DNA from 2 places in the Rossellomorea sp. NPDC077527 genome. Region 1 is predicted to be linked to the other one. Evidence: predicted binding sites of a transcription regulator. Region 1 holds the regulator's gene; the other holds the start of a gene.
What was found. The regulator LexA, encoded in region 1, represses DNA repair genes until DNA is damaged. The targets are predictions, from matches to a motif close to CGAACATATGTTCG.

Region 1 (6,810 bases):
TCCATGAAAATAAAAAACCTTTGAACATGCCTATTTACGGGTTTATCCAATCGCTGCTGATCTCTGCCAGACGTAGTCAATCAGTGTGTGCTTGATCGTGAATAAATATCATTCATATATCCCCACCCTTTAACACACATGTAAAAAGCTGCCAGATCTCTTACAAAGAGACCTGACAGCCATTCAAATCAGTGCATTTTTTTCTTGGTTTGTATATCCTGAATCTTTTTCGGTGTTACTTCATTACCTTCCGGATCAAAGATTCTCGTATTTTCAATCGTGCCTTTCATCGATTGACGGAACGTTTCAAGGTATTCTTTCCTCAATTTAGTCTGTTCTTTAGCTTCTTGTTCTGTAAGTCCTTTTTCTTTGGACTTTTTGGCAAGTTCGTTGATTCGGTTCATTTTTGTTTTTGAAAGCATCTATAAAAACTCCTTTATTGCATAGTCAGCTAGTTCCAACAGTTGTATATTATACTACCGTCATGTTACTAGATTAAAGGAGATAAAACAAGAGTTAAGCATCTTCAAGCGAGGCCATATATTCCTTGAATCGTCTATGTACCGTTGCCTTTGAGACATCGTAGCCGAACCCCCTTAGGGTAGCTGCGATCTCAGCAAATGTCAATTCATTTTTCCTTAACCTTATAATTTCCTCGACAGGCACTTCAATGCGTTCCCTTCCATCCTGATTGCCTTTGTTTTTTAAATTTTTATGTGGTTTAAAGCCATTTCTAACAGCCCTTTGCATACCCCTTTTGATTTTCAGGTTATGAAGCTTCCTTTGATATTCCTCCACCATACTGACGATGTTTATGACCATTGAGTCGGATTCAGATAAGTGAAGTTCACCACTATGAGTCTGGCTGACAATCTTCACTTCTTCTTTTAATAAGCAGTGTATAAGGGCAATCTTCGCATTACCCCTTCCGATCCTTGTCTCGTCCTGTATGAACACAGCTTCGATCGATTGGTCTTTCACCATGTCCAAGAGTTCCAATACACCTGGACGGTCCAACTCGAATCCGCTCGCTTGGTCCTTTATGATCGCTTCGATTTCATACTGATGATCTAATGCCAATTTGACCAGTTCTTCCTCTTGACGTTCCAAGGAAGTTTCCTGCGTATTTTTCTTCGTACTTACCCTGCAGTATATTACCGCCTTCATCTTCTATCCCTCTATTCTTCATTCATGACAAGTTCATAATCTGATTGGGTGGATATGGTTGGATTTTCTATCGGCAACACAAGTGATTCTCCGGGTTTGATAGAAAAGGAGGTTAAGTCGTTTTCCTCTCCCACCCAGGCGATAAATTCTTCCACTGTCATAGAATAGTCTTCATTATACTGTTTTGCAATGGTCCAAAGAGTGTCACCATTCTTGACCGTGATACTTTGGTAGGATGGTTGGTTTGTGATATTGATTAATAAATAGACAGCGGATAAAAGAGCTAAAACAAATAATATGATTATATAAGAGAATCGAGACCAAATATGTGTTAACATATAAATTACCTCCATGCGAATGTTTGTTCTGTTTTCGATATATTCATTGTAATACGAACATCCGTTTGGTGTCAACACAAATTCGAACTTATGTTTGTATCTATTGGAAAGACATGCTATAATGGGAACATAAGATCTATAATAGAGGTGCGTGAACATGACAAAATTGTCTAAAAGACAGCAAGACATACTCCAATATATTAAAGTTTCAGTTAGAGAAAAAGGTTATCCGCCTTCCGTACGTGAAATCGGGGAAGCCGTCGGTCTTGCTTCTAGTTCCACCGTACACGGACATTTAGCCAGGCTTGAGAGCAAAGGTCTGATACGTCGCGATCCAACCAAACCAAGAGCAATTGAAATTCTGGATCTTGAAGAGGATACCATTCCTCGACAAAGAGTTGTCAATGTCCCATTAATCGGTAAGGTAACAGCCGGTCAGCCCATTACAGCAGTCGAAAACGTGGAAGAATTCTTCCCCCTCCCCGAACGGATGGCCCCTTCGGATGAACAGGTCTTCATGCTGGAAATCATGGGGGATAGTATGATAGAGGCCGGAATCCTCGACGGGGACTTTGTCATCGTACGCCAGCAGCAAACAGCCAATAATGGCGACATTGTCGTTGCCATGACAGATGAAGATGAGGCAACAGTCAAACGTTTCTTTAAAGAAAGGGACTATGTTCGACTACAGCCCGAAAATTCAACCATGGAGCCTATTATATTGAGAAATGTTTCGATTTTGGGTAAAGTGGTCGGAGTTTATCGTCAAGTGCATTAATAATCATCCCGCTACGAATTGTGCGTAGCGGGATTTTTGTTTTTTGTTAACATTTATATAGGGAATACATCTGCCAAAGGATTGAATAGGAAGTGTGGAGCATGTTCGCAGCTGCTTTATACTCAAGATCAGTATCAGGGAGTTAAGGTGTTTTATTGGTTTAACAAAGAACTAAGAGGTTGAAAATGAGACGTAGAAAGACTGGCTTCACGATGGAAAAAGTGTATAAAAACCAAAAAAACCTCGACACACAAGATGTCGAGGTTTTTTACTTCTATTAATACATTTGGATGTATTGCTCGCGCTCCCAAGGATGTACTTGTGTACGGAACATATCCCATTCGATTTCTTTTGCTTCTACGAAATGTTCGAAGATGTGTTCTCCTAGTGATTTCACGATGACTTCATTTGTCTTAAGGTTTTCAAGAGCTGCATATAATGTTGCTGGAAGATCTACGATACCTGCTTCCTCACGCTCTTTTTTGTCCATGACATAGATGTTACGGTCAATCGGTTTAGGAGCTTGCAGGTTATTCTTAACCCCATCCAATCCTGCTGCTAATAAGACAGCCATTGCAAGGTAAGGGTTTGCCGCAGGATCGACACTGCGCACTTCTACACGAGTACTCAATCCACGTGATGCAGGAATACGGATTAACGGGCTACGGTTACGTGCAGACCACGCAACATAACATGGCGCTTCATATCCTGGTACTAGTCGCTTGTATGAGTTTACAGTCGGGTTTGTGATCGCTGTAAAGTCAGTAGCATGCTTAATGATACCAGCAAGGAATTGGCGTGCTGTATCACTTAGTTGTAAGTCACCTTTTTCATCAAAGAAAGAGTTTACACCGTTTTTGAATAAGGACATATTACAGTGCATACCAGAACCATTGACACCAAATAATGGCTTCGGCATGAATGTTGCGTGTAAACCATGTTTACGTGCAATCGTTTTAACCACCAATTTAAATGTTTGAATATCGTCACAAGCTTTTAATGCATTCGCATATTTGAAATCGATCTCATGCTGACCAGGAGCTACCTCATGGTGAGATGCTTCGATTTCAAAGCCCATCTCTTCAAGTTCCAATGCGATGTCACGACGGCAGTTCTCCCCAAGATCGGTAGGAGCTAAGTCAAAGTATCCGCCGTTGTCGTTCAGTTCAAGAGTTGGTTCGCCATTTACATCTAATTTAAAGAGGAAGAATTCCGGCTCAGGTCCAAGATTGAAGTCAGTAAACCCTAGCTCTTCCATCTCACCTAAGATACGTCTTAGATTATTACGAGGATCTCCCTCAAATGGAGTGCCATCAGGATTGTAAATATCACAGATTAGTCGGGCTACTTTACCTTTTTCGGCTGTCCATGGGAATACTAACCATGTGTCTAAATCAGGGAAAAGGTACATATCTGATTCTTCAATACGAACGAACCCTTCGATTGAAGACCCATCAAACATCATCTTGTTATCCAATGCTTTTTCAAGCTGACTTAAAGGGATTTCTACATTCTTTATCGTCCCTAAAATATCAGTGAATTGTAGTCGAATGAATTTAACCCCTTCTTCATTCGCTAATCTTAACACATCTTCTCGAGTATACTTTGCCATTTACGTAATTCCTCCTCAAGTTTAATTAAAGGTTTATTTAATGAAAAAAGCGTGACATATCACCTTGACGAAGACTTGATCGATTGAAACGACCGGAATGCATCAGTTCATTTCGTAGCAATTTACGAAGTTCGTCGTCAGATAGATCCTGTCGTGCCTTTTCTTCCTTTTCATCACTTACGTCAGATACTACTTTCTTTTCATTATGACTGGAAACAGAAAAGATTTTCTTGATACCGGCCATGTTGATACCTTGATCTAACAAATCCTTTACTTCTAATAACTTATCAATGTCATTCAAGGAAAAGAGCCTGCGATTCCCCTCGGTTCTTGCCGGGTTAATCAATTGGTGCTCTTCATAGTATCGAATCTGACGAGCTGTTAAGTCCGTGAGCTGCATGACAATACTAATTGGAAACAATGCCATCGTTCGACGAATTTCACTTTCGCTCATCTTGATTCCTCCTTTTGTTTTCCTTCTTGAGTATATTATATGTAACGTCAGGAGTTCTGTCAATGAAATGTTAGATTTTCTTACATGAGAAACCAAAAGAAAAGGATAGTCAGAATTAGACTATCCAATTACTACTTTATTATCCTTTTCAAATAGTGATTAAACCTTTTTCGATCAAATTGTCTACTGCTGAACATACAGCAATTTTGACATGAGAATATGTCAATCCACCTTGGACATACGCTACATACGGTGGTCTAATTGGTCCATCAGCTGATAATTCGATGCTTGATCCTTGTATAAATGTTCCAGCGGCCATAATGACATCATCCTCATAACCGGGCATATAGTTTGGTAATGGAGTGAAATGTGAATTAATCGGGGACGCAAACTGAATCGCCTGACAAAATGCGATCATTTTTTCTCTATCGTCAAATTGCACCGATTGTATCAAATCAGTACGAGTAGCATATGGAGATGGATTCGTATTCATCCCGATTTCTGTTAACAGAGCCGATGTAAAGACTGCCCCCTTCAGTGATTGAGCGACTACGTGAGGTGCCAAAAAGAACCCTTGATACATTTCCTGCAGGCTGTATAGGGAAGCACCGGCTTCAGCTCCAATCCCTGGAGATGTCATTCGATAAGAACAGGCTTCTACGAATTCTTTCTTACCTACGATATAGCCACCAGTCTTAGCAAGTCCTCCACCCGGATTTTTTATAAGGGATCCCGCCATCAGATCCGCCCCGACATGACAAGGTTCCTGTTCTTCTACGAATTCTCCGTAGCAGTTATCGACAAATACAACGATTTCAGGATTGATCTCTTTAATGAAGGTTATCATTTCTTTTATTTCTTCTATTGTAAAGGAAGGTCGGTTTGCATACCCTTTCGAACGTTGAATTCCCACCATTTTCGTTCGTGATGATATTCTTCTTGAAACCTCTTCAAAATCGACCTTTCCTTCCATATCTAAATCAACACTTTGATAGCCAATTTGAAAGTCCTTAAGGGAACCCGTCGATTCACCCCGTTCACCGACAATTTCCTCCAATGTATCATATGGCTTTCCTGTGATGTAAAGAAGTTCATCACCTGGTCGAAGTACTCCGAATAAGGCAATGGAAATGGCATGAGTCCCGGAAATGATTTGTGGCCTTACAAGACCTGCCTCTCCCCCAAATACATCCGCGTAGATACTTTCCAACGTGTCTCTCCCTGCATCATCGTAACCATAACCTGTTGAAGGTATAAAATGCGAATCACTGACCCGGTGTTTCTGAAATGATCGCAAAACCTTAAATTGGTTACTTTCAGCACGTCCATCGATTTGCTTGTGGATTTCTTGTATGTTTTGTTCCACTTTTGTTACAAGTGGTTTTAAAGTCATTTCATTTACTAATTGTTCAAACATAAGATTTTTGTATCCCTTCTACCTTTGATATTTCTTGATGCTCCCTGCGACAGGGTGGTCTTCCAGGTAAAACCCGGTTAGTTCATAAACTGTTCTTTCTTCCAGAAAATCTAATTTCGTTAAGATAGTATCATTCTTTAGCTGAGAAAGGAGCTTTCCTTCATCTGCAGGAATGAACACATGATACTGAATCATATGTTTTTTCACGATTCCCTCTATTTTCATTAACAGTTTTCCTCGGTCTTCCTCGTTCAAGGCACTGATCTGGATAGTGTCCGATTCCCCGGAAGGAACAAAATCCGGAACCATGGCATCCATTTTGTTATAGACAGTAAGTTGTGGCAACCCTTCCATATTCAACTCGGTCAACAACGATTGTACCGTCTTCTCATGCTGGATGTAATCCGGATTGGAACTGTCTACGATATGAAGAAGAAGGTCAGCCTCCTTCACCTCTTCAAGGGTCGATCGAAATGCAGCAACCAAAGTGGTCGGTAAATCTTGAATAAAACCTACAGTATCCGTTAGTAACGTCTGATAACCACTGGGTAAAGGCATTTTTCTTGTCATTGGATCCAAGGTAGCGAATAATTGATTTTCTTCGTAGGATTCCGCCATTGAAATCCGATTGAATAAGGTGGATTTTCCAGCGTTTGTATAACCGACCAGGGCTATTTGAAAAGCTTTGTTCCGTTTTCTTCTTTCTCGGTACCTTTCTCTATGATCCACTATGATTTGTAAGTGCTTCTTAATCTCGTCGATTCGTCGATGAATATGGCGCCGATCGCTTTCCAGTTTGGTCTCACCTGGTCCCCTCGTGCCTATCCCTCCGCCTAATCTTGAAAGGGATGCGCCTTGCCCGATCAGTCTCGGAAGCAAATATTGAAGTTGAGCAAGCTCTACCTGTAATTTCCCTTCCCTGGAACGGGCACGTCCGGCAAAGATGTCCAATATCAGCTGGGTACGGTCGATCACCTTTGCGTTTACCTCTTTTGATAAATTTCTGATCTGACTGGGAGATAGTTCATCATTAAAGATGATAAT
Region 2 (6,810 bases), on a different contig from region 1:
AATCGCAGTTGCTACTCCTGCAAGGTTACCGGTACCTACACGTGAAGCCGTACTGATTGTGAAAGCTTGGAAAGAAGAAATCCCCCGCTTTCCCTCAGCAGAGATCGTCGTTTTATCTGTTAATAATCTGCCCATTTCACCTAAATAACGGAATTGAGCAAACCTTGTGCGTAATGAAAAGTATAATCCTAGTCCGATCAATGCAACGATGAGTATGTAAGACCACATATAATCATTCAGGATACCTACTATACTTGTTAATAAATCCATTAATGTTCCCCCCAGTTGTTAAAGTTTATGACAAAAATTGTATGAACCTATGTATGTTTACCCATTCTGACACTGTTATAATCTATCAAAAATAAGATCTTCCATCAACTGAAAAATTCATATTGTTGAAAGAATATTAATTGTTGTACAATATCATTCCGTTATTGTACAACAATTACGAATGAATATGCACGATATATTCATTTAGGGAATGTTGAAATAGAAAAAACGACCAGAAAATATCCTGGTCGTTTTTTTGAAAGCTATTCTTTTGTATCAGGTACTGGAGACTCTGCCCATGTTTCACACACTGAACCGCTATCCCCTTCATCGATGACGAAGGATCCATTTGAGTAGCGGTCATTTGGCCTAAGGTCTGAGACAATTACCTCTTCTGACTTGCCTTTTGTCGTAATCAGTCCCACTTTGTCCGGGTCTTTTACAACTTCTATGCTGACTACCCGATGGGGATTGGATTTTAATTCCCTCAGCATGATGACTCCGCGTTTGGCACGAGATGTCTTCTCGAATTCCGCTAACTTCATTTTCTTCACGGCACCCCGTTGGGTAGCTAAGAATATGAAATCCTTTGCCGGTTCTTTCACGATCTTGCCGGATACAACAAAATCGTCTTCCTTTAGGTTGATCCCTTTTACGCCTGCTGCCCTTGGTCCCACAATGTTTACATCTTCTTCTGAGAACCAAAGTCCGTAGCTTAAATGTGTGGCGATGAATACATCGTGTGTTCCATCTGTTAAGTGAACATCCACCAGCTCATCTTCACCTTTTAGATTGATTCCCACAAGTGGGCGTGAGTATCGTTGTGCTTTGTATTGAGGAAGCTCGGACCGCTTGATCATCCCGTTTTTCGTCACAAAGAGTAAATAATGTGCCGGATCAAATTCCTTGATCGGAATGGCTTTAAGCACTTGTTCATCCCGGTCGATCGGTACGATGTTCCCCACATGCTGACCAAGATCCTTCCAACGGATATCAGGAAGCTCATGGACCGGACAATAGATGTAGTTCCCTTTGTTTGTAAAGACAAGAAGGACATCTGTTGTGTTCATCTCGAATTGTCCAAGCAGCCTGTCTGTTTCTTTCATGGCGAGATCCTGGCCATTTGAGGCAGAATAAGAACGAAGGCTTGTCCGTTTCATGTATCCATCACGGGTAACGGTTACCATCACATCTTCACTGGCAATCAGAACTTCCAGGTTAATCTTAATTTCTTCGATTTTATCTTCAATGCGGGTTCGTCTCTCATCAGCGAATTGCTTTTTGATCGCTTTTAATTCTTTCTTGATGACACTGTAAAGCTTGCTTTCGCTTTCTAAAATCGCCGTCAATTCTGCAATCGTTTTCGCTAATTCTTCCGCTTCGGCCTCGAGTGCTGTGATATCCGTATTAGTTAATCGGTATAGCTGTAAGCTGACGATCGCTTCTGACTGGGCTTCGGTGAATTGAAATTTCTGAATGAGATTGTCTTTAGCATCGCGCTTATCTTTTGAAGCACGGATAGTAGCAATCACCTGATCTAAAATGGAAAGTGCTTTAATCAAGCCATCAACGATATGCTGTCGATCCTTCGCTTTATTCAAGTCGTGTTTTGTCCTGTTGGTTACCACTTCTTTTTGGTGCTCGATGTAGGCATCCAATAGTTCCCGGAGCCCCATCAGTTTAGGGCGACGGTTATGTATAGCGACCATATTGAAGTTGTAGGCGATCTGAAGGTCACTATTTTTGTATAAATAGTTTAACACGCCGTTTGCATCCGCATCCTTCTTTAACTCAATGACGATACGCATTCCATCACGATCCGTTTCATCACGGACTTCTGCGATTCCTTCCACTTTTCGATCAACACGGAATTCATCCATTTTTTTGACGAGATTCGCTTTATTAATTTCATAAGGTATTTCCGTTATGACAATTTGTTGTTTGCTTCCGCGGATATTTTCAATATCTGCTTTACCCCGCACAACGACTTTCCCTTTTCCGGTTTCATAGGCTTTCTTTATGCCATCGACCCCTTGGATGATACCCCCGGTTGGAAAGTCGGGTCCTTTTAGTACCGTCATAAGATCATCGACTGTACTATAAGGCTTATCCATACGCATGATGGCAGCATCAATGACTTCACCGAGGTGATGTGGTGGAATGTCGGTTGCGTACCCGGCCGATATACCGGTAGAACCGTTGACTAAAAGGTTCGGGAACCGAGAGGGTAAGACTGTCGGCTCGCTTGATGTATCATCGAAATTCGGGACAAACTCCACGGTTTTTTTATCAATATCCCTAAGAAGCTCCATTGAAATGGCAGAAAGACGTGCCTCAGTATAACGCATGGCAGCAGGAGGGTCACCATCGACGCTACCGTTGTTACCATGCATTTCAACAAGGAAGTTACGTACCTTCCATGTTTGACTCATCCTAACCATGGCATCATACACGGATGTATCACCATGTGGATGATAGTTACCGATAACATTACCAACGGTTTTAGCCGATTTTCTGAAGCCTTTCTCCTGGGTGTTTCCATCAACATACATGGCGTAAAGAATGCGTCGTTGTACTGGTTTTAACCCGTCGCGTGCATCCGGTAATGCACGCTCCTGAATGATGTATTTACTATAACGGCCAAATCGGTCGCCAAGCACCTCTTCCAGAGGTAAATCCTGATATCTTTCTACAGTTGTCATCTATTACCCCTCCTCTGGCACCGTAATGTTTTCATTTTCCAGAATGCTTCCGTCTTCTTCTAAACCAAAAGCTACATTACTTTCAATCCATTTACGGCGCGGTTCTACTTTGTCACCCATGAGTGTGGTGACACGTCGTTCGGCGCGAGCGGCATCATCAATGCGAACTCGGATCAACGCGCGTGTTTCAGGATCCATCGTCGTTTCCCAAAGCTGGTCAGCGTTCATTTCCCCAAGACCTTTATAGCGCTGGATCATATAGCCTTTTCCAACTTTGGAGATGGCCCCTTGAAGCTCATCATCCGTCCATGCATATTCAAGTTTTTCCTTTTTGCCTGTACCTTTACTTACTTTGTACAGCGGGGGAAGTGCAATATACACTTTTCCTGCTTCTAATAATGGTTTCATATAGCGGTAGAAGAAGGTCAACAGGAGAACCTGTATGTGAGCTCCGTCTGTATCGGCATCGGTCATAATGACAATCTTGTCATAATTGATGTCGTCAACATTGAATTCTGGTCCTACACCGCCTCCGATAGCATGAATGATCGTATTGATTTCCTCGTTTTTAAAGATATCCTGCAGCTTTGCCTTTTCCGTGTTGATGACTTTCCCCCGCAGAGGAAGGATCGCCTGAAATTTACGGTCTCGGCCTTGTTTGGCAGACCCACCTGCTGAATCACCCTCCACTAGATAAAGTTCATTACGTTGTGGATTTCTCGATTGTGCTGGTGTTAATTTTCCTGATAGGACGGTTTCTGAACGCTTTCGTTTCTTTCCGTTCCGGGCATCCTCTCTTGCTTTACGGGCCGCCTCACGTGCCTGAGCCGCTTTAATGGATTTTTTGATAAGAAGGGAGCTTGTATCCGGATTCTCTTCTAAGAAATAGAGTAGATGCTCCGATACGACAGCATCGACAGCGGATCGTGCCTCACTGGTCCCGAGTTTGCCTTTTGTTTGACCCTCGAACTGCAAGAGATGTTCCGGAATCCGGACAGATACGATACTTGCCAATCCTTCCCGGATATCGGTACCTTCCAAGTTTTTGTCTCGATCTTTCAGTATGCCTGCTTTCCGTGCATACTCATTAAAGACTCGGGTCATGGCTGTCTTTGCTCCCGCTTCATGGGTGCCTCCGTCTTTCGTCCGTACGTTATTGACAAAGGAAAGAATATTTTCAGAGAACCCGTCATTGAATTGAAAGGCGAATTCCACTTCGATATCGTGATGATTTCCTTCGAAGAAAGCTACGGTATGAAGCGCATCTTTTTCTTCATTCAGATATTGAACGAATGCCTGAATCCCGCTTTCGAAATGGAAGACTTCTTTCAGGTCATGTCGGTCATCGATGATTTCAATTTTTAACCCTTTTAGGAGGAATGCAGATTCCCTTAGGCGTTCACAGAGCGTTTCATAATTATATGTAACGGTACTGAAGATGCTTGCATCTGGTTTAAAATGAATACAAGTACCGGATTTTTTCGTTTTGCCAATCTTCTCAAGGGTAGTTTCTGGCTTACCCCCATTAGAGAAACGCTGCTCATATTTGATACCGTCCCGTTCAATCGTAACGACAAGCCATTCAGACAAGGCGTTTACAACCGAGGCTCCGACACCATGGAGGCCTCCACTTGTCTTATATCCCCCTTGACCGAATTTCCCCCCTGCATGAAGAACGGTCAAGATGACTTCAGGAGTCGGCTTGCCAAGCTTATGCATACCGGTCGGCATTCCCCGCCCTTTATCTTGGACTGAGATGCTATTATCTTTATGTATCGTAACAATAATCTCATTCCCGAAGCCTGCTAATGCTTCATCGACTGAGTTATCGACAATTTCGTATACTAAGTGATGCAATCCTCTTGAATCGGTAGAGCCTATATACATCCCGGGTCTCTTACGAACGGCTTCTAAGCCTTCTAATACTTGAATGGCATCATCATTGTAATCCATGGTCTTATTCTGGTTGGCCACGAACATTCCCCTTTCAAAACTTCTCTAACCTATTGAATGTTAGTTCTTGTAAGCTATTATTGGTTATGTATCTATTAACTATAACACAAGAACGTTTGTTCGTTTACCTATATTCTTTATTTCCTGAGGTAAACCACTATTGCTTATTGTAGCGTTTTATTTAATTTTCGCAAATGATATTTCCGTGAACGGATCGAATGAACCTTTGTTTTGCCCGGTTTATGCCCGTTGCTTTTCCGATAAAAAAACAAGCGGTAAGAGCCGCTTGTTACGAGTGAGATTTATTTGGTTAAAGCATGTTCAACCTTAATACAGCGATCCATTATGACTGTATACCCACGTTCTTTTAAAAAGCGATAAGCGTCTTCATTCACTACACCCAGCTGAGCCCAAAATACGTTTGAATCGATTTGATCGAATTCTTCCGCTATTTGTGGAAGGAATTCCGATCGGCGGAATACATTGACAATATCTATAGGTCCATCAATCTCTAGGAGTGATGATACTGCTTTTATTCCAAGTACCGAGTCAATTTTAGGATTTACAGGAATGATCTCATAACCCTGATCCTGCATTGCTTTAGATACCATATAAGACGTTCGTTCAGGGTTATCACTTAAACCAATCACTGCTATCCGTTTTGAAGCTTTGAGAATATTTCCAATTTCTGTTCTTGATGGATTTTCCATAGGGTGATTATCACTCCTTCGTTGATAGCAGCCACAACATTGTGACCTGCTTCATAAGTCCTATTCTTCTTTTATATCATATTTCCCTCTAATTTTTCAAAATTTTATAAAATTATCTAGATGAAAAGGAAGTGTCAGGGTGGGACTAAAGGGGTTATTTCCCTTCATTCCACTCCTGACACATCTATGGTCAATCCTATCCTATTTTTCAATTAGTCCTTTTGAAATGAGGAAGTCTCGCGCTACGTCCTTAGGATCTTCTTTATCCATATCCACTTTCGCATTCAACTCGCTCATTTCTTTCTCCGAAATCTTCCCTGCCAGTTCATTCAACACTTTCTCTACTTCAGGGTGTTCTTTCAACACTTCTTGACGAATGATTGGTGCAGCATCATATGGAGGAAAGAATCCTTTATCGTCCTTTGTCGTTTTTAATTTGTACCGTTGGATCCGCCCATCGGTCGTAAAGGCAGGAATGATGTCAACATCTCCATTTTTGACCGCTTCATACATAATATTCGGGTCAAAACTTTCCTTTTCTTTGAATTGGAACCCATACGCTTCAGAGAATGCATCGTATCCGTCCCCTTCACGTTCATAGAACTGGTGAGGTGCACCGAAGCTCAAATCTTTTGAAAGAGGGACAATGTCTGAGAATGTTTTGGCATCAAAGTCCTGATCAGCTGTGTATGCAAGGGTATACGTATTCTCAAAGCCTAATGGCTTTAACCAGGTCACATTGAACTTTTTTTCGTACCCTTTACGGACCTGTGTAAGGATTTCATCCGCTGATGCGCCTTTCTTTGCCTGTTCTTTCAGTACCGCTTCTAAGCCGGTGCCGGTATACTCCACGTACACATCGATGTCGCCTTTTTCAAGGGCGGGTGTAAGGATCGAAACTTCTCCGAGTCCTTCCTCCACTTTTACATCAAGGTCGGTTTTTTCTTTGAGAAGTTCAGCCATCATTTGTGTTAGGATGAATTGCTCTGTCCACATCTTACCTGAAACAGTGATGGTATCTTTTCCCCCTCCATTTCCGCAACCTGCAATCACTACTGATAATATGGTGATGAATATGAATCCTTGTAATTTCTTCTTCATTCGTACTCTCCTTTGGATATGGATTATTTTCTTGCTTTTAAGCCTTTAGGTGTGGTCATTCTTTCAAGAAGCTT

Region 2: parE (DNA topoisomerase IV subunit B) is a predicted target of LexA. The motif match lies at 5,035-5,048, and genes of this name have one in related genera.

The regions. Positions count from the first base shown of each region.
Region 1 is NZ_JBITVL010000003.1:3,064-9,873, forward strand. Features, by position in the region: gene ACIGG7_RS10010 (DUF896 domain-containing protein) at 189-422, opposite strand; gene ACIGG7_RS10015 (YneB family resolvase-like protein) at 517-1,167, opposite strand; gene yneA (cell division suppressor protein YneA) at 1,179-1,505, opposite strand; gene lexA (transcriptional repressor LexA) at 1,663-2,283, shown strand; gene glnA (type I glutamate--ammonia ligase) at 2,561-3,895, opposite strand; gene ACIGG7_RS10035 (MerR family transcriptional regulator) at 3,933-4,349, opposite strand; gene ACIGG7_RS10040 (methionine gamma-lyase family protein) at 4,498-5,766, opposite strand; gene hflX (GTPase HflX) at 5,785-6,810, opposite strand, start outside.
Region 2 is NZ_JBITVL010000004.1:204,041-210,850, reverse strand. Features, by position in the region: gene ACIGG7_RS15460 (alanine/glycine:cation symporter family protein) at 1-270, opposite strand, end outside; gene parC (DNA topoisomerase IV subunit A) at 534-2,972, opposite strand; gene parE (DNA topoisomerase IV subunit B) at 2,976-4,946, opposite strand; gene ACIGG7_RS15445 (CoA-binding protein) at 5,228-5,635, opposite strand; gene ACIGG7_RS15440 (glycine betaine ABC transporter substrate-binding protein) at 5,837-6,736, opposite strand; gene ACIGG7_RS15435 (ABC transporter permease) at 6,760-6,810, opposite strand, start outside.